Regions from separate parts of the Streptomyces sp. NPDC001890 genome, predicted to be linked through region 1. Evidence: riboswitches for the same ligand, from Rfam matches in the RefSeq annotation. Region 1 holds a riboswitch; each other region holds the start of a gene.

Evidence for each region. Region 1 has a riboswitch for cobalamin ahead of ACFYY1_RS26405 ((2Fe-2S) ferredoxin domain-containing protein). Riboswitches for the same ligand answer to the same signal wherever they lie in the genome.
Region 2: it holds a riboswitch for cobalamin, as region 1 does, so the genes downstream of both, ACFYY1_RS05700 (cobalamin biosynthesis protein) here and ACFYY1_RS26405 ((2Fe-2S) ferredoxin domain-containing protein) in region 1, are expected to answer to the same signal.
Region 3: it holds a riboswitch for cobalamin, as region 1 does, so the genes downstream of both, ACFYY1_RS32075 (CbtB-domain containing protein) here and ACFYY1_RS26405 ((2Fe-2S) ferredoxin domain-containing protein) in region 1, are expected to answer to the same signal.

Annotation. Positions count from the first base shown of each region.
Region 1 covers NZ_JBIATE010000012.1:170,397-176,479, forward strand. The annotation lists gene ACFYY1_RS26390 (helix-turn-helix domain-containing protein) at 1-395, opposite strand, end outside; partial or broken gene ACFYY1_RS26395 (alanine--tRNA ligase-related protein) at 411-1,851, shown strand; gene ACFYY1_RS26400 (deoxynucleoside kinase) at 2,060-2,725, shown strand; cobalamin riboswitch at 2,836-2,958, shown strand; gene ACFYY1_RS26405 ((2Fe-2S) ferredoxin domain-containing protein) at 3,020-3,412, shown strand; gene ACFYY1_RS26410 ((2Fe-2S)-binding protein) at 3,409-4,104, shown strand; partial or broken gene ACFYY1_RS26415 (histidinol phosphatase) at 4,109-4,378, opposite strand; gene ACFYY1_RS26420 (winged helix-turn-helix domain-containing protein) at 4,439-4,954, shown strand; gene ACFYY1_RS26425 (transposase) at 4,951-5,541, shown strand; gene ACFYY1_RS26430 (ATP-binding cassette domain-containing protein) at 5,615-6,064, opposite strand; partial or broken gene ACFYY1_RS26435 (FecCD family ABC transporter permease) at 6,066-6,083, opposite strand, start outside.
Region 2 covers NZ_JBIATE010000001.1:1,289,301-1,295,383, forward strand. The annotation lists gene ACFYY1_RS05690 (putative cobaltochelatase) at 1-655, opposite strand, end outside; gene ACFYY1_RS05695 (cobyric acid synthase) at 714-2,249, opposite strand; gene ACFYY1_RS05700 (cobalamin biosynthesis protein) at 2,246-3,259, opposite strand; cobalamin riboswitch at 3,404-3,535, opposite strand; gene ACFYY1_RS05705 (hypothetical protein) at 3,687-3,917, opposite strand; gene ACFYY1_RS05710 (anion permease) at 3,952-5,223, opposite strand; gene ACFYY1_RS05715 (class II aldolase/adducin family protein) at 5,479-6,083, shown strand, end outside.
Region 3 covers NZ_JBIATE010000018.1:160,259-166,341, reverse strand. The annotation lists gene ACFYY1_RS32100 (alpha/beta hydrolase family protein) at 69-1,307, shown strand; gene ACFYY1_RS32095 (pirin family protein) at 1,341-2,306, opposite strand; gene ACFYY1_RS32090 (tetratricopeptide repeat protein) at 2,485-2,868, shown strand; gene ACFYY1_RS32085 (GNAT family N-acetyltransferase) at 2,958-3,464, shown strand; gene ACFYY1_RS32080 (CbtA family protein) at 3,547-4,320, opposite strand; gene ACFYY1_RS32075 (CbtB-domain containing protein) at 4,348-4,563, opposite strand; adenosylcobalamin (AdoCbl) riboswitch at 4,567-4,715, opposite strand; gene ACFYY1_RS32070 (histidine phosphatase family protein) at 4,825-5,460, shown strand; gene ACFYY1_RS32065 (dihydrolipoyl dehydrogenase family protein) at 5,612-6,083, opposite strand, start outside.

The sequences.
Region 1 (6,083 bases):
TCCGAAACGGAGACGAACGGCGGGCCCTGGGGCGGCCGAGCGGTGCGCCAACGGCGCAGAGTCGAGGTGTTTACACGCAGGCAGTCGGCGAGGTCGCGCGTCGAGTACCAGGCATTGGCCAGGAGAAACGACTGGTTGTCATCTCGGACGAAAGGGGCACTGCCCTCATCCTTCGTGTGTGTCTGACGGTCTGTGTTGTCTGCTATCGGTTCGGTGGGCAAGGGCGGTGGATCTCCGGGGGGTATGGAGCACCAAAGGGGTACCGAAGAAGGCGGTCGGCGACAAGCGACGCGGTCCGCAGGTGGAGAACCATCGGTTCTGCATGCACAGAAGCGGTGAGTCCCTTCTGATGGAACTGATCCGCAGTGGTGCTCTGGGCAAACGGTGGACAACAATCGTCTGCAGAAGCGCCGGTTTGGCTAACCGGCGATGTTCGGCTATGTTGCCGCGTCGAGGTCGACCGCGACGGCTTCACCGCCCTCATGACCGACCAACGCGAACGCGCCCGTGCCGACGCCCGCGCCCGCAAGTCAGGCGGCACCACCGACACCACCGACACCACTGCCCTGCGCGCCCTGCTCGACGCCCACGGCCCCACCGACTGGCAAGCCTGGACGACCCTGACCACCGAGTCCCGCGTCCTAGGCATCCTCGGTCCGGCAGGCCCGATCCCGGTCGCCCGCGAGGGCGAGATCGTCACCGTCGTCCTGGACCGCTCATCGTTCTACGCCGAGTCCGGCGGCCAGGACAGCGACGCCGGACGCCTCTCGTCAGCCCACGCAGAGGCCGAAGTCCTCGATGTGCAGCGCCCGCTGCCCGGCCTGGTCGCCCACCAAGTCCGCGTCACCGCAGGTGAGATGGCGCCTGACGACCGCGTGGTCGCCGCGGTGGACCCGGAGTGGCGGCTCGGCGCCCGCCAGGCCCACTCCGGCACCCACGTCCTGCACGCCGCCCTGCGCGAGATCCTCGGACCGACCGCCCTCCAGTTCGGCTCCTACAACCGGCCCGGCCACCTGCGCCTCGACTTCCCCTGGCGCGGCGCACTGTCCCCGGCCGCGCGCAGCGAGATCGAGGAAGCCGCGAACCGTGCCCTGCGCAAGGACCTGACCGTCGGCGTGCGCTGGATGACGCTGCCCGAGGCCAAGGAGATCGGCGCGCTCGCCCTGTTCGACGAGACCTACGGCGAAAAGGTCCGCGTCGTCGAGATCGGTGGCGCCTGGTCACGCGAACTGTGCGGCGGCACCCACGTCGAGCACGCCTCGCAGATCGGCACCGTCGCCCTGGTCGGTGAGTCCTCCGTCGGCACGGGCATGCGACGCCTGGAGGCCGCCGTCGGCATCGAGGGCTTCAGCTACCTCGCCCGCGAACGCGACCTCGTCGCCGCTCTTGCCGCACAGGTGGGCGCGCCCCGCGCCGAACTTCCCGAGAAGATCGCCGCCCTCCTGGACCGCCTCAGGACCACCGACCGGGAGAACGCCCGCCTCAAGGACCGGGCCATCAGAGCGCGCGCCCGAGAACTCGCCGGCACCGCGACCGATGTCAACGGCGTGCAGACCGTCACCGCCACGGTCGAGGGCGGCGCGGAAGAGGCTCGCGCGCTGGCCACAGCCGTCCGTGACCTCCTGCCCGCCACCGTCCCAGGCACCGCGGCCGTCGCCACCACCACGGGAACCATGGTCATCGCCCTGAACCGGGCGGCCCGCGAGCGGCCTCGACGCCTCCGCGCTGATCAAGGCGCTCCTCGACGGACGAGGCGGTGGCTCCGCCGACCTCGCCCAGGGCGGCGGCCTGCCCGCCGACCGGGTCGCTGAGACACTGGGCTCGCTGCCGCAGGTGATCGCGGCGCACTGACGGTGCGGACAGTCGGCTCGGTCACCTGGATTCGGCCGTTGCCCCCCGCAGATATGATCCTCCCGGCCGTCATGCGCGAGAGTGCCGAATTCGCCCCTTGATGTCCGCTGCGGCGTCTCTGAGGCTCCGCGACGGTTCGTGGCGTGGTGCAAGTGCCGCGCCCGCTGACATCGCGCGCCTCTGACGGTGCCCGGGAAAGAAGCGAGGTATGGCAGTGATCTGCGTCGGCGGTATGATCGGCATCGGCAAGACGAGTGTGGCCGAACTGATCGCCAAGGAGCTGGGGAGCAAGGTCTTCTACGAGAGCGTGGACGACAATCCGATCCTGCCCCTCTTTTACACAGCAGGCCCCGAGGAGATAGCGGCGCGGCGCTACCCCTTCCTTCTCCAGCTCTACTTCCTGCAGACGCGGTTCGCCGCGATCAAAGAGGCGTACAAGCAGGACGACAACGTCCTCGACCGGTCGATCTACGAGGATTGGTACTTCGCCAAGGTCAACCACGACCTCGGCAGGATCAGTTCCCTGGAGATGCAGGTCTACGAGGGGCTGCTCGCGGAGATGATGCGCGAGATCGACGGCCTGCCCTACCGCAAGGCACCCGATCTCATGGTGTATCTCCGGGCGGACTTCGAGACGGTACTGCACCGCATCGGGCTACGGGGACGCGAGTTCGAGCAGGACCGGAGCCTCGTCGAGTACTACCGGACGCTGTGGTCCGGGTACGACGACTGGGTCCACGAGCAATACTCCGCCAGTGACGTCCTCGTGATCGACATGAACGACACCGATGTCGTTAACCGTCCCGAGGACGCGGAACGTGTGGTCCGGCAGGTCGCGGACGCCCTGGCACTGGCGAGGTCACGGCGCGCGTGACGCTTCCCGGTGGCCGCAAGCCGAGGTGTCGCCGTATGCCGTTCGGCCGGGACCCCGCCGCCGTGGGGCGGGGTGACATGATGGGCCGCGGACACGGGCGGCAGCGCCCCGAGGAAACCGGTGTGAATCCGGTGCGGTACCGCCACTGTGATCGGCGAGCGGATCCCGACGTGCCACTGCCCCGCGCGGGTGGGAAGGCCGGGACGAGCGCGGACCCGAGAGCCAGGAGACTCACGCTGTCGCCTCCTCGACGGACCCCGGGGCGGAACTCCTCGGCGAGAGGGAGGACGCGGCATGCTTGAACAGCCCGCCGAACAGAACGCGCTGACAGCGGACCGGGCGGTCCCGTGCCGGGTGGTGGTGTGCCGCGACTGCTGTTGCGGGACCGTGAAGGTCAACGCTGATCACGCGGCGCAGACCGCGCGGTTGCGGGAGATCGCCCCGGTGTGGATCTCCGAGTGCCTGGACGTGTGCGAACAGGCCAACGTCGTCGTCGTGCAGCCCTCGGCGGCCGGGCGGGCGGCAGGCGCCCGCCCTGTCTGGCTCGGGCTCGTCAACGACCCGGCTGCCACCGAGGACATAGCGGACTGGGTGCGGGCCGGCGGGCCGGGCGTCGCGGCCCGCCCCGAGATCCTCGACCTCTATCTGATCGATCCGCCGCGCCGCGTCGGGACATCGGCCTCATGACCGGAACCCGGGGCACGGCGGACGAAGTACCGGCGGACGAGGTCGTCGAGGCGCTGCGCGACATCGCACGGATGGGTGGCTTCTTCGCCCTCGACACGGTCCGGGGGCCCGCCTCCGGCGAAGTGCGGCTGACGCGGGAGGGGTTCGCCGCGCGGGCCAGGGCTGTCAACGAACACTACGCCACCGCTGAGACACGTGTCGGCGTCTCCATCGCCCACCTCGGACTCGCAGCCCGCCTGTGGTCGCCTGTCCTCGCCTGCGCCCTCGTCCACGGGATCGTGCCGGTGATGACCACCGCGGAATGGGCCGGTGAAGGCTCGGCCCTTCGATTGGCCGGACCGCTAGGCAGCCGCGCTCCGCGGCTGGTGCCGTCGCTCGCCGCTGCCGTGGGCGCGCAGGCCGACGGCGTTCTTCAGCGTGTGGAGAGCCGCCTGCCTGCGAAGATGGCGCCGCGGTTGCTCGCGGGAAACTCCGCTTCCGCGCTGGTCGGTTCCGCGACGCAGCTGCTGAGGGCCCGGCCCGGTCTGCGGGCGCCGCTCACCGAACTGACCCGGGGACTTCTGGAGACGGGACGGTTGGTCGGGACCGGCCGGATCATCGGCCCCGAGCTGACGTTCCGCCGCCGCAGCTGTTGTCTGTACTACCGGGCGCCGAACGGCTCGATGTGCGGAGACTGCTGCCTGGCTCGGTGACCGGTCACCGGGCCACTTCGGGCATCGGCACGTGCGCAGGAAGGAACGTCACCTGAGGTCGGCCCGTGCGGGGATGCACCGCGACCTCGGCGGTCACCTCGTACACCTCCGCGAGCAGGCGCGGAGTGAGCACCTCGTGCGCCGGTCCGGACGCCCCAACACCGCCGTGACGCAGAACGTACAGGCGACCGCAGTAGTGCGCGGCCAGGTTGGGGTCGTAGAGGGCGACGAGGACCGTCGCGGGCAGTCGGCACAGCGCGGTCAGGTTCTCCAACTACGGATCTTTTCGTAAGTTCGGTGGGTGTGGTGGCCGTGTGGGTGGGAGGCTGTCGGGGTGGCTTATCAACCTTCCCCTTTGATTGCCGGCCCCTCCCTTCCTCCTTTGTCGCGGCCTCAGTTGGCGGAGGCACGTCGTGTTCGGGCAGTCGAGTTGTTCGAGGACGGCGTCTCGAATGCGGAGATCCCGAGGGCGGTGGGGGTGTGTGCCCAGAGTGTGCGGCGTTGGCGGCGGATGTGGGAGCAGGACGGTGCTTCGGCCCTGCGGCGACGGGCAGCCACCGGACGCCCACCCGAGCTGGACGACACCCAGGCCGAGACGGTCCGGGCTGCGTTGGAGCAAGGTGCCCAGGCCCATGGTTTCGAGGCCGACCTGTGGACCCTGGAACGAGTCGGCGCGGTCGTCACCCGGGCAACGGGGGTGGTGTTGTCGAGGGCGTCGGTGTGGCGGCTGCTGACCGGCCGGCTCGGATGGAGCCTGCAACGGCCCGAGCGGCGGGCGGTCGAGCGGAACGAGTCGGAGATCGCCCGTTGGACCGCGCACGAGTGGCCACGCATCAAAAAGGGGCCATGAACACACGTGCCTGGATCGTCTTCCTCGACGAATCAGGCGTCTCCCTACTCCCTCGGATCCGCCGCACCTACTCGCCCCGAGGGCGGACTCCACTCCTGCGGCACCACCTGAACCGGAAGCGCACGTCGATGGCCGGAGCCTTGGGTTACCACTCCACCGACCCCCATCGCGGCGCGCGCCTGTGCTTCCACCTCAAGCCCGGCAGCTACGACACCGCCGGACTCATCGAGGTCCTGGAGCAGATGAAGATGTTCTACCGCGGCGAGCGAGTGGTCCTGGTCCGGGACGGCCTGTCCGCCCACTGGAGCCGGGCCATGCGGGCCTGGGTCGCCGAACAGGACTGGCTCACCCTGGAACGATCACCCGCCTACGCTCCCGAGCTGAACCCGGTGGAACCGCTGTGGTCCTCGCTCAAGAAGCGCGAACTCGCCAACCTCGCCGACGACCACCTCGCCGATGTCGCCGACGCTACCGAGCAAGGCATCCACCGCATCAACGCCAACCCCCGACTGCCATGGTCATTCCTCGCCCATACGGGCCTGACCATCCACCCACCACGCCCACTGAACTTACGAAGAGATCAGTAGTGCCGGATGTCACGGTGGTTGGTCGGTTCGTCCAGGACGAGCAGCGACGGCCCCTGGGCCAGGGCGCGGGCGATCAGCACCCGCTGCCGCTCACGCCGGAGAGCCGGTCGAAGGGGCCGTCGGCCAAGGCGACGGCGTCGACCAAGGCGAGTGTCGACTCGATCAGCGTGGCGTCCTCCGTCGTGTCGCCAGCAGGCGCTTGTGCGGGGTACGGCCCCATCGAGATGACTTCCCACACGCTCAGATCGAGGCCGGACGGGGTGTCCTGCACCACCGCGGCCAGTGTGCGAGCGACTCGGCGCGGGGCCGGCGACCAGATGTCGTCGCCGTCGACGCGGACCGTTCCGCTCTCCGGCCGCAGTACGCGGTAGACGGCGCGCAGCAGGCTGGACTTGCCACTGCCGTTCGGGCCGACGAGGCCGATCGTCTCGCCGGGACCGGCTGCGAGCGTGATGTCGTGGACCAGTCGCCGCGCGCCGGCTGTGAGCGTGACGCCCTCGCCGTGCAGTTCGGCCGCCGTCATGCCGCGCCTCCCGCTTGCG
Region 2 (6,083 bases), on a different contig from region 1:
CGAGCCGCCGCCGCACGACCTCGACCCGCTGATCGGTCTCCCGGGACGCGGCGACCTCCACGGTCAGCCCGAAACGGTCGAGCAGCTGCGGCCGCAGCTCGCCCTCCTCGGGGTTCATCGTCCCCACGAGCAGGAAACGCGCCGCGTGCCGTACGGAGACGCCCTCGCGCTCCACGTACGAGGCACCCATCGCCGCCGCGTCCAGCAGCAGGTCCACGAGGTGGTCGTGGAGCAGGTTGACCTCGTCGACGTAGAGGATCCCGCGATGCGCGTCGGCGAGCAGGCCCGGCTCGAACGCCTTCACGCCCTCCGCGAGCGCCCGCTCGATGTCGAGCGCCCCGACGAGCCGGTCCTCGGACGCGCCGACCGGCAGCTCCACCATCCGGGCATCGCGCGACACACCGGTCCCGGCCTCGTGGGGGCCGTCCGGACACGCCGGGTCGGGCGACGCGGGGTCGCAGGAGAAGCGGCAGCCGGAGACGACGTCCACGTCCGGCAGCAGCGCCGAGAGCGCGCGCACGGCGGTGCTCTTGGCGGTGCCCTTCTCCCCGCGCACGAGGACGCCGCCGATGTTCGGTGCGACGGAGTTGAGGAGCAGGGCGAGTTGCAGGTCCTGCTGCCCGACGACGGCGGTGAACGGGAAATGCGTGCTCACGGGGCGATCCCTCCTGCGGGTGAATGGGCATGAAGAAGGCGGTCTCGGGACACGCTGTTCACCGGCGGCCGCCCGGAGCCGCGGGGGCGGCGGGGGCTCCCGGAGCGATGAAGGGAAGCCCCACCGGCGCGCCCGACTCGATGAGCCGCAGCAACGCGTCGGTGTCCGCGTGCTCCTCGACGAGATCGCCGAGGCGGTCGAGCTGCTCCTCGCGCAGCGTCGCGAAACAGGTGTCCGGAGCGGGGACGAAACGCCGGCCGGCGGCCCGCGCGACCTCGGCCAGGAAGCGGCGGCGGAACGCGTCGCTCTCCAGCGAGCCGTGCCAGTGGGTGCCCCACACGGAGCCGACCCGGCAGCCGTCCAGGAACGCCTCACCGCCCCGCACGTCCGCCACGCCGTGGTGGATCTCGTATCCCTCGACCGGCGCGCCGAGCGCCTCGCCGACGGGCCGGGCCAGGGTCTTCTCGCGGTCGAAGCGGATGCGTACGGGGAGCAGGCCGAGGCCCGCCACCTGTCCGGCCCGCGACTCGACCTCGTCCTCGATGTGCTCGCCGAGGACCTGGAAGCCGCCGCAGATGCCGAGGACCGGCCGGCCCTCGGCCGCGCGCCGCACCAGCGCGTCGGCGAGGCCGCGCTCGCGCAGCCAGGCCAGCGCCTTCACGGTGCCGCGGGTGCCGGGCACGACGACCAGGTCCGCGTCGGACAGTTCCTCGGCGCGGTCCACGAACCTGACGACGACGCCGGGCTCGGCGGCCAGCGCGTCGACATCGGTGAAGTTCGACATCAGCGGCACCGCGCACACCGCGACGCGCAGCACGTCCTCGCCGTGCGGCGGCGCGACGACCGACTCGCGCACGGCTCCGCGCAGCGACACCCGCAGCCCGTCCTCCTCGTCGATGCCGAGGCCGTGGGCGAAGGGCAGCACACCGTACGTCGGCCGGCCGGTGAGGTCCCGCAGCATCTCCAGGCCCGGCTCCAGCAGCGAGACGTCGCCGCGGAACTTGTTGACGAGATAGCCGGCGATCAGCGACTGGTCCTCGGCGGCGAGCAGCGCCGTCGTACCGAAGAACGAGGCGAAGACCCCGCCGCGGTCGATGTCGCCGACCACCACCACCGGGAAGCGCGCCGCCCGCGCGATGCCCATGTTCACGATGTCCGTGCGCCGCAGATTGATCTCGGCCGGGCTGCCCGCCCCCTCGCAGATCACCGCGTCGTACGTGCCCCGGAGCTGCTCCAGGCAGTCCACGACCGTGGAGAGCAGCGCCTCCTGCCTGCCCCCGTGGTAGCCGCGGGCGCTCATCTCGCCGACCGGCTTCCCCATCAGGACGACCTGGCTGGAGCGGTCGCTGCCGGGCTTGAGCAGGACCGGGTTCATCAGCGCGCTCGGTTCGACGCGGGCGGCCTGGGCCTGCATGGCCTGGGCGCGCCCGATCTCGGCGCCCTCCCGGGTGACGAACGAGTTGAGCGACATGTTCTGCGCCTTGAAGGGCGCCACCTTCACGCCCCGGCGCACGAGCCAGCGGCAGATCCCTGCCGTGACGACGCTCTTGCCCGCGTCGGAGGTGGTTCCGGCGACCAGCAGTCCGCCGCTCATGCGTTGCTCCGTCCTGTGGGGCGAGGTCCCGTGCCGTTCCTCGTCGTGCTGCGGCGACCCGCGATCCGCCGTGCGGCGAGGGCCGCGCCGAGCCGTCCCGCCACGCACACGCCGAGCGCCAGCGCACTCACCCGGCGCGACAGCCGTACCGCGCGCTCGATGTCCGCGGTCTCCACCGCCCGGCCCGTCTCCCCGTTGAGCACGGGGCGGTGCTCCACCCGGCCGCCGTAGGCGAGGGTGCCGCCGAGCCGTACGCCGAGCGCACCCGCGAACGAGGCCTCCACCGGGCCCGCGTTGGGGCTCGGGTGCTTCGCGGCATCGGCCCGCCAGGCGCGGACCGCGCCACGCGGGCGCCCCCCGGCGGCCACGGCGAGCAGGGCCGTGAGCCGGGCGCCCGGCCAGCCCGCGAGGTCGTCGAGGCGGGCCGAGGCCCAGCCGTAGCGCAGGTGCCGGGGCGAGCGGTGCCCGACCATGGCGTCGAGGGTGTTCGCGGCCCGGAATCCGGCCAGCCCGGGAACCCCGGCCAGCGCACCCCACACCAGGGCGCCGACCACGGCGTCCGAGGTGTTCTCCGCCACGGACTCCACCACGGCGCGGGCGATCTGCGGTCCGTCCAGGGAGTGCGGGTCGCGTCCGCACAGATGCGGCAGCCGCTCCCGGGCCAGCTCGATGTCACCGGCGGCCAGGGCGGAGCCGATGGCCCGCGCCTCGCGCCCCAGGGACGTACCGCCGACGACGGACCAGGTGGCGGCGGCGGTCAGCGCCACGGAGGCGGCGGGACTGCGGCGCACGGCACGGGTGAGCAGCGCGGCACCACCCGCTGCGCCTCCGGCGCAGACGAGGGTGTGCAGCGCGCCCCAGCCGCGGTGATCGCGCCACAGACGGCGCTCGACGCCCGCCGCGGCCCGCCCGAAGGCGGCGACCGGGTGTCCCCTGCGGGGGTCACCGAGCAGCAGGTCGCCGATCAGACCGGCCGTGGCGCCGTACGCGAAGATGCGGTCGGCTCGCACGGCTCAGCCGGCGCTCGCGCCTCGGCGGACCTTCGTACAGGAGGCTCTCGGTGAGAGCACCGGGACAGCGGACGCACGGCAGCCGGGCATGGCGATATGTCCTCACTCAGGGTCCGCGCCCTGGTTCGACGTGACCGGCGACAAGAGTCTCCTGGCTCCCGGATCCGCGGTTCCCCCGGCCTTCCAGCCCGCTCGCGCGAGCCGTGACTTCCGGTGTGGGGGACCGCTCCCCGGTGACAGTGGCGGGACCGCGCCGGATTCGCACCGGCTTCCTCTGCTGTCGCCGTAATTGGCTCCGGCAGTCCACCACGCTCTGCGAACGCCCGTCAACCTGCCGTTGACCTGCGGCGGCGCAGTGTGCTGAGACGCACATCGGGCCGGACACACATGGTGTCCGGCCCGACGGGGGAGCGTGCGCGGGAGCTGCTCAGGCGACGATCAGATAGATCCCGTACGCGACGGCCGCCGCGCACAGCCCGAAGCAGACGTACGCGCCGGCGCGGGCCAGCAGCAGCGAGCCGCCGGAGCCGCCCTGCGCCGCCGGTTCCGGCTGCTTGGAGAGGCCGACGATGCCCAGGGTGAAGAGGCCCACCAGCGCGACGGTGACAACGAGGGAGACGCCGAATACGGAGCCGAGGGCTGCCCAGTCGATGTTCATGCTGATTCCTTAGACGGCCGGCCTGTCGGACGGCTCAGACGGTGGCGGGTCGCGCCGGGTCCTGGGTGGTTCCGGCCGGGGCCGGAATGGTGGTCGTGAGGTTCAGGTCCGGCGTCTGGGCCGCGGCCGCGGTGGGCGGCGGGCTGACGGCGGCGATGGCCTGGGTGACGACGCCCGCGGGCTCGGCGTCGCCGTCCGACGGGGCGACGTCGCCGTGGCCGACCGGCTTGCGGCGCGACACCAGCCAGATGGCACCGGAGCCCGCGACCAGCAGCGCCGCGACGACCACGACACCCCAGGTGCCCTGCTTGGTGAGGAGCTCCGCGCCCGCCCCGACCAGACCGGCGGCCGGCAGGGTCAGACCCCAGGCGACGAACATCCGGGTGGCGGTGGACCAGCGGACCACACCGCCCTGCCGGCCGAGGCCCGCGCCCATCACGGCGCCGGAGCAGGACTGGGTGGTGGAGAGCGAGAAGCCGAGGTGCGAGGAGGCCAGGATGACCGTGGCCGCGCTGGTCTGGGCGGCGAAGCCCTGCGGCGGCTTGAGGTCGGTGAGCCCGCTGCCCATGGTGCGGATGATGCGCCAGCCGCCCAGGTAGGTGCCGAGCGCGATGGCCGTACCGGCGCAGACGATGACCCAGACCGGCGGGTTGGCGCCCGGGTTCAGGACGCCGCCGGTGACCAGGGCCAGGGTGATGATGCCCATGGTCTTCTGCGCGTCGTTGGTGCCGTGGGCGAGCGAGACCAGTCCGGCCGAGGCGATCTGGCCGGCCCGGTAACCCTTGGCGGTGGCCTTCTCCTGGGCGTCGTTGCGGACCTTGCCGCCGATCCGGTACGTCAGCCTGGTGGCCAGCAGCGCGGCCAGACCGGCGACGATCGGGGCGGCGACCGCGGGGAGCAGCACCTTGGTGACGACGGTGCCGCCGTTGACGGACGACCAGCCGGCCGACATCACGGCCGCGCCGATCAGACCGCCGAACAGGGCGTGCGAGGAGCTGGACGGCAGTCCGACCAGCCAGGTCAGCAGGTTCCACAGAATGGCGCCGACGAGTGCCGCGAAGATGACTTCTGTCCGCAGCCCGTCCTCGTTGATGATCCCGCCGGAGATCGTCTTGGCGACCTCCACCGACAGGAACGCGCCGACGAGATTGAGAACGGCGGACATGGCCACCGCTGTCTTCGGTCTGAGTGCACCGGTCGAGATGGTGGTCGCCATCGCGTTCGCGGTGTCATGGAAACCGTTCGTGAAATCGAACACTAGAGCTGTCACGATCACAATCGCGAGTAGCAGCGTGATGTGTTCCATTTACCCAGGCAATCGTTCGACGTCATTGGCACGTGGACCGTAGGCAACCTGGGTGAACGGAAGGTGAACTGGGCAGGTCGCTGTGGTGTTCCAAACTGGAGCCAGAGTATTCCGCTTATTGCCGGCGGGGGAGTGTCCGGGCCGTGCGGCAAGGAGTGACGGGGGCTTCCGGAGGGGCGGGACGGCGGCTTGCGGCGGGGCGTCACTGTGGCCGATCGCATACCCGTTCGCCCTCGGGGCTGACAGGATCGGCGCATGAGCGATCAGCAGCGGGACGCGATCGGACGGGCCTGGGACGGCGTCGTCGCCACCGCCCGGCGGACGGCGGCCGAGGGCCTCGTCGTCGGGACCTCGGGCAACGTGTCGGCACGGGTCGGCGACACCATCCTGGTCACGCCGAGCGGGGTGCCGTACGACCGGCTGGGCCCCGAGGACGCCGTCGGCGTCGATCCGGAGGGCAACCGCGTGCTCGGCGAACTCGCCCCGACCAGCGAACTGCCCCTCCACCTCGCGGTCTACCGGAACACCGACGCGGCCGCCGTCGTGCACACCCACGCGGTGCACGCCACCGCCGTCTCGACACTGGTTCCCGGGGTCCCCCCGGTCCACTACGCCGCCGCCATGCTGGGCGGCCCCGTCCGCGTCGCCCCCTACGCGCGCTACGGCACCGAGGAACTGGCCGTGAACATGCTCGCCGCCCTGCGCGACCGCACCGGCTGCCTGCTCCAGAACCATGGAACCGTCACCTACGGAGCCACCCTGGACCAGGCCTACGACCGGACCGCCCAGCTGGAATGGCTCTGCAGGCTCTGGCTCGCCGCGAGCTCCGTCCCCGGACGCGGCCCGAGCCTGCTCTCCCC
Region 3 (6,083 bases), on a different contig from region 1:
CCGGATTTCCTACGTTGGTTTCCGAGGCCGTCACGCAATCAGGCGGCCACTGAGGAAAGGTGATGAAAATGTCCGTACGCAGTCGCGGAGCCATCAAGGTTCTGCTCGCCGGCGCTGTTGCCGCAGGCGTTACCGCTCTGAGTGCTTGCAGCTCCGAGGCCACGGCATCGGTGTCCTCCTCCTCGCCCTCTCGCAATGCCGCTGCCAAGGACCGGCAGGAGGGCCTCGCGCTTCCTGCCCCGACCGGTGAGTACGCGGTGGGGCGCGACTCGTTGCACCTCGTCGACAAGGGCCGCCGTGACCCATGGGTGCCGAAGGCGGGCGACAGGGAGCTGATGGTGTCGATGTACTACCCCGCGCAGAAGGCACGCGGCAGGACCGCCCCGTACATGAGCACGGCGGGGGCCCAGGCCTTCCTGAAGCAGATGGAGCTGGAGATCCCCGCCAAGGTACTCAGCAGCACCCGGACGCAGACGTACGCCGGCGCGAAGCCCGGGTCGGGGAAGTTTCCGCTGGTCGTCCTCTCGCCCGGCTTCAAAACCCCGGGCGCGACCCTCACCGGCCTGGCCCAGGACCTGACCAGCCGAGGCTACGTCGTCGCGGTCGTGGACCACGCCTATGAGGCTGCTGGTGTCGCCTTCCCGGGCAAGGGCATCCTGCCCTGCGCGGCCTGCGGGAAGGTCGGTCCCACCACCTTCCAGCCCGCCGCGGAGGGCCGTGCCAAGGACCTCTCCTTCGCACTGGACCAACTGCTCGCAAGCGCGTCGCCCTGGAAGCATGCCGACATGATCGACAGGAACAAGGTCGGGATGGCCGGGCACTCCCTGGGTGGCGCCGGCGCCGCCGCCACCATGGCCCAGGACTCACGCGTACGCGCCGGGGCGAACCTGGACGGCCCGTTCATCGACTCCGGCAGCGACTCCGGCCTCCCCGGGCGGCCTTTCCTGATGCTGGGAACCGAGGCCGACCACAGCCCCGGCAGCGAGGACAGGACATGGGACTTCGCTTGGAAGAAGCTCGACGGCTGGAAGCGCTGGGCCACGGTGGCGGGCGCCGACCACTTCGCCTTCACCGACCTGGCCCCGCTCGGCGGCCAATTGGGGGCCGACGACCCGAAGGGCCTGCCCGGCAAGCGGGCCGCGGAAATCACCCGGGACTACGTGGGCGCCTTCTTCGACAAGCAACTGCGCGGCAAGGACGCCCCGCTGTTCGACGGCCAGGACAAGGACAACCCCGAGGTCACCTTCCGACACTCCGCACCTTCGACGTCGCTCCGCGAAGTGCCGCGAGCAGCGCCGACTCCCTGACTCGAAAGCCGGCGCAGGCCGCAAAAGGCCACATCAACGTACCCGGCCACGCGGTTTGAGGGGGCCGGGCGGGAGTTCGGGAGCGGGCAGGCGGTCGCCGTCGTAGCCCTTCACCTCACCGAAGCGGGAGCCCTCCGCCCACGCCTGCCTGGCCTCCTCGATCTCCTCGTGGGACCGGCCGATGAAGTTCCACCACATGACGATCTCCTCCTCGAAGGGCTCACCGCCCAGGAGCATGAGGCCCGCGTCGCCGTCCGCGCGCAACGGAAGTTCGGTGCGGCCGCAGCCGAGATAGAGCATGGAACCGGGGGGCACGGGCACACCGTCGACCTCGGCCCGGCCGGACATCGAGAGCACCGCGTACTCGAAGTCGGGGTCGAGCGGCAGTCGGATCTCGGCTCCGGCGGCCAGGGCGACGTCCGCGCCGATGATCGGGGTGTACGTGGTACCGGGCGAGGTGGTGCCGTCGAGTTCGCCCAGGATCAGGGTGGCGGTGAAACCCGGGGCGGAGACGGTCGGCAGGTCGGTGTGGTGCTGGAAGTGGGGCTCGACCTGGCGGTGGGCGGCCGGCAGCGCGACCCAGAGCTGGGCGCCGTGCAGAAACCTCGCGTGGGCCTTCGGGCTCTCCTCGGAGTGGCTGATGGCCCGGCCGGAGGTCATCAGCCCCAGTTCGCGCGGGCGGATCGTGCGCAGGCTGCCGAGACTGTCCCGGTGCAGGACCTCGCCGTCGTGCAGCCAGCTGACCGTCTGCAGGCCCATGTGGGGGTGGGGCGGCACCTGCATCCCGGGTTCGTCCGCGATGTCGTCGGGGCCGTAGTGATCGACGAACGCCCAGGCACCGACCATCCGGCGACCCAGGTTGGGCAGCAGTCTGCGGACCTCGGTGGACTCGCCCAGCCGGACGTGACGAGGGTTGAGGAGTTCGCGTACGGGCTCGGCGACGACGAAGCCCCGCCCTCCGCAGACGGAGAGTGTGGCCTGGCGATCGAGATTGCTCATGGCGCTCAACCTATTCCCGAGCAGACCCGGGAGCGCCGGTACCCACGCCGATGATTTAGTGGAATATTCAATCAACAGGTGGCGTTCAGGCCATCACAGGGTGGCCGGGCAGCGGCTCGGTCAGCGGTTGGACGAAACGGGGCACCACCCCGGAACGGTCCGTGACCAAGGAGGTCAAGTGAGCGACACCTACTACGAGTTCGGCACGGCTGCCGACCGCTGGAACCGTGCGCAGATGTTCTTCGAGGCGAAGGAGTACATGACCGCGGCCCGGATCCTGGAGGGGCTGGTCGAGGAGGTCCCGGAGCAGGTGTCGCCGCGGCTGCTGCTGGCCCGGACCTACTACCACTCGGCCCGGCTCGGAAAGGCCGAGGCGGAACTGCGGGCGGTGCTGGAGCTCGACCCGGTGGAGCACTACGCACGGCTGATGCTGGGCCGCACCCTTGAGCGGCAGGGGCGGGGCGCGGAGGCCGCCGGTCATCTGCGGATGGCTGCGGCGTTCTCCGGTGAGTTCGACTCCGGCCCGGGGCGGACGAGCACCCAGGGATCCGCCGGCGCGTGAGCCCGCGGCGGCGGGCATCGGCAACCGCGGCGGCATCCCGGCAAATCCGGGATGCCGCCTGCCCGCCCCACGTGATACTTCACTTCCTCATGACCGACATCGAGACGCCTCGCCTCCTGCTCCGCCCGATGAACGGCTCCGACGCCCTGCGGGTGATCTCGGGCACGCCGGGCGAAGGGGAGTGCTGGGCACCCGGCTATCCGTCCCCCGGAGAGATGGCCGCGGCCGAGCGCTTCCTCGACACCTGTGCCACGACAGGCGATCCCAGCCCCTTCGGTTCGTACGAGATACGGCGCCGCACCGACGGGCTGGTGATCGGCGGGCTGGGATTCCACGGTGCGCCGGACGAGAACGGAGAGGTCACGATCGGCTACGGCCTCGTCCCCTCGGCACGGGGTATGGGTTACGCCTCCGAGGCGCTGCGCGCCCTGCTGCTGTTCGCCCGTGAGCAGGGGGTGAGCCGGGTGCACGGTGACAGCGACCTGGACAACACCGCGTCCCAGCGCGTCATGGAAGCCGCCGGCATGCGCCTGGTGCGGCAGGACGAGCGGTTGAAGTACTACCGGATCGACTGGAGCCCGCGGCCCGGGCGGTGAGCCGGCGCGGGGCGGAACGCCGGAACCCCGCCGGGAGGGTCCGGGCGGGGTTCCGGTCGTCGGCCCGCGTGGGCGGTGCCGGTCAGCCGGCCGCGGTGGCCGCCCGTCCGGCGCCGCTGTTCGCGGTGGTGACTGCGCCGGTGCCCGGCGCGAGCAACCGATCCGTCAGATAACCGAAGAAGAGCCCGAACGCCACCCAGAGAGTGGTCTGCACGGCGAGGGTGCTCAGGCGGAACTCCCAGAGCAGTGCGGCCGGGAAGTCCTTGCCGACTTCGTTGTACGAGGGCAGGAACGCGTAGGCGAGCCCGATCACCAGGACGTACGCGGCGGATGCCGTGATCGTCGCGTTCCAGTTGCCCAGGCGGGGAGCCAGCCGTTTGCCGAGGATGACCGCGGCGACGGCCAGCAGCACGCTCAGGGCGACCATCAGGAAGAACAGGGCGGTACGCGGGCCGATGGTGTCGGGGTTGCCGACGGCCGGCGGATTGGCCGGGTACTTGAGGAACGGGACGACGTACACCGTCAGCAGGGCCGCACCCGCGATCAGTGCGGCCGTGGCCCGTGGACCGAATCTGCCGATCCGGCCGAGGGCGTAGCAGAAGACGAGGGCGGCGATGCCGCCGATCGCGACGCCGAAGACCAGGACACCGGTGGCGAGGCCGGCGGTGGACTGCATGGTGCGGCTGACCAGTTCCTCGCCGCCGCCATGGTGATGGCTGTGCGATTCCTCCAGGGCGATGGCCGCGTCCACACGCGACTCACCGAGGAAGTAGGCGACCAGCAGAGCGAGTGCGCCCGCGGCGAGGCCGGCCAGCATGCCGCGGACGAGCAGGGCTCTGACAGATATGGAGTTCATGAGGTTTCCCCAGGATCGGACGGTACGTCAGTGGCAGGGGAAACCGAGGAGGTGGCGGCCGTCGTGGACCCACTCGTGGACACCTTCGCCGGAGATGACCGCGGTGGCGCCCTGTTCGGCGCCGACGAAGTACAGCAGTACGAGCATGAGAACGCCGAAGAAGACCGCCCAAGGGGCAATGGCCTTCAGGGAGATGGGGGTGATCGCCGGTACGGCGGTGGCGGGGGCAGCAGTCTGTGCCATGGCAGAACCTCCTGAGGGAACACGCGTCCCGATCGTGGTGCCTGAGACGTAGGTGCTGGGTCTGACTTCCCGCCCGGAGACGGGTTCACAGTGGCGCGACCGTGCCGGATTCTCACCGGACTTCCGTCGCACCTACGTCATGCTCGTCGTGACGATACTCCTTGGGGGCAACCCCCTGCCATGGTGCCGACGGCGGCCGCAGCGCCCTGATGCCATGGTGGGCACACCCATGGGGCCAGAGTTCAGGGAGTTGACCGGGTCATGCCCGTAAAGGTGATGTTGATCTCACCGGCGCTCAACGCCGCGCTGCGGGAGGCCCGTTTCGACGGTGACGCGCCGCTCGACGCGGCCGGGGCCCGCCGGGCGCGGGGCGTCGCCGCGGCGGTGCCCGCCGCCGACCGGTATCTGTGCGGGCCCTCCGAACGGTGCGCCGGGACCGCCGACGCGTTGGGGCTGCGTGCCGGGCCCGAACCGGCGTTCCGTGGCTGGGACATGGGGCGATGGAGCGGTCGGCGGCTGGCAGCGGTGAGCGCGGCCGAACCGGAGGCGGTGTCGGCCTGGCTGACCGATCCGTCGGCGGTTCCCCACGGCGGCGAGTCCCTGCTGGATCTCTGCCTCCGGGCCGAACACTGGCTGGAGACGGTGGGGGCGACCGGTTCCGCCGAGGGCGCCGGGGGCCACCGCGTGCTCGGCGTCGTCGAACCCGCGGTGGTACGGGCGATGATGGTGGCGGCCCTCGCTCTGCCGGTGGAGGCGTTCTGGCGGCTGGACGTCGCCCCGCTGACGCTGACCGCGCTCAGCGGGCGTTCCGGCCGGTGGAACCTGCGGTGCGGACAGCCGTTGTCGCCCATGCCCGACCCCGCCCCGTCGTCATCCGGCTGCGACACAGTCGGGTAGAAGTGCGGGCGTGCGCGGTGATGGTCGACCCGGCACCCCGTTTTCCGACGAACGCAGTTCCGCGTAGGTCTCGGGCCGGCCGTCGGGCCGGTCGCCCAGGACCGACGTCCGCACTGCTCGCCGCCGTCCTCACCGCCGGCCCGCCCCGCCCTCAAGCGTCCCGGTACGACTCCAGCAGCCGCAGCCAGACCTCGCTGATCGTCGGGTACGCGGGAACCGCGTGCCAGAGCCGGTCGATGGGGACCTCGCCCGCGACCGCGATCGTCGCCGAGTGCAGCAGCTCGCCGATGCCCGGCCCGACGAAGGTGACGCCGAGCAGGATCTCCCGGTCGAGGTCCACGACCATGCGGGCACGGCCCCGGTATCCGTCCGCGTACAGGCCGGAACCGGCCACCGCGGCAAGGTCGTGGTCGACGGCCCGGACCCGGTGGCCGGCCCGCTCGGCCGCGGCGAGGGTGAGGCCGACCGAGGCCGCCTCCGGGTCGGTGAAGACGACCTGGGGGACGGCCGCGTGGTCGGCGGTGGCCGCGTGGGCGCCCCAGTCGGTCTCCCGCAGCGGTGCGCCGGCGGCGCGGGCGGTGATCGCGGCACCCGCGATGCGTGCCTGGTACTTGCCCTGGTGG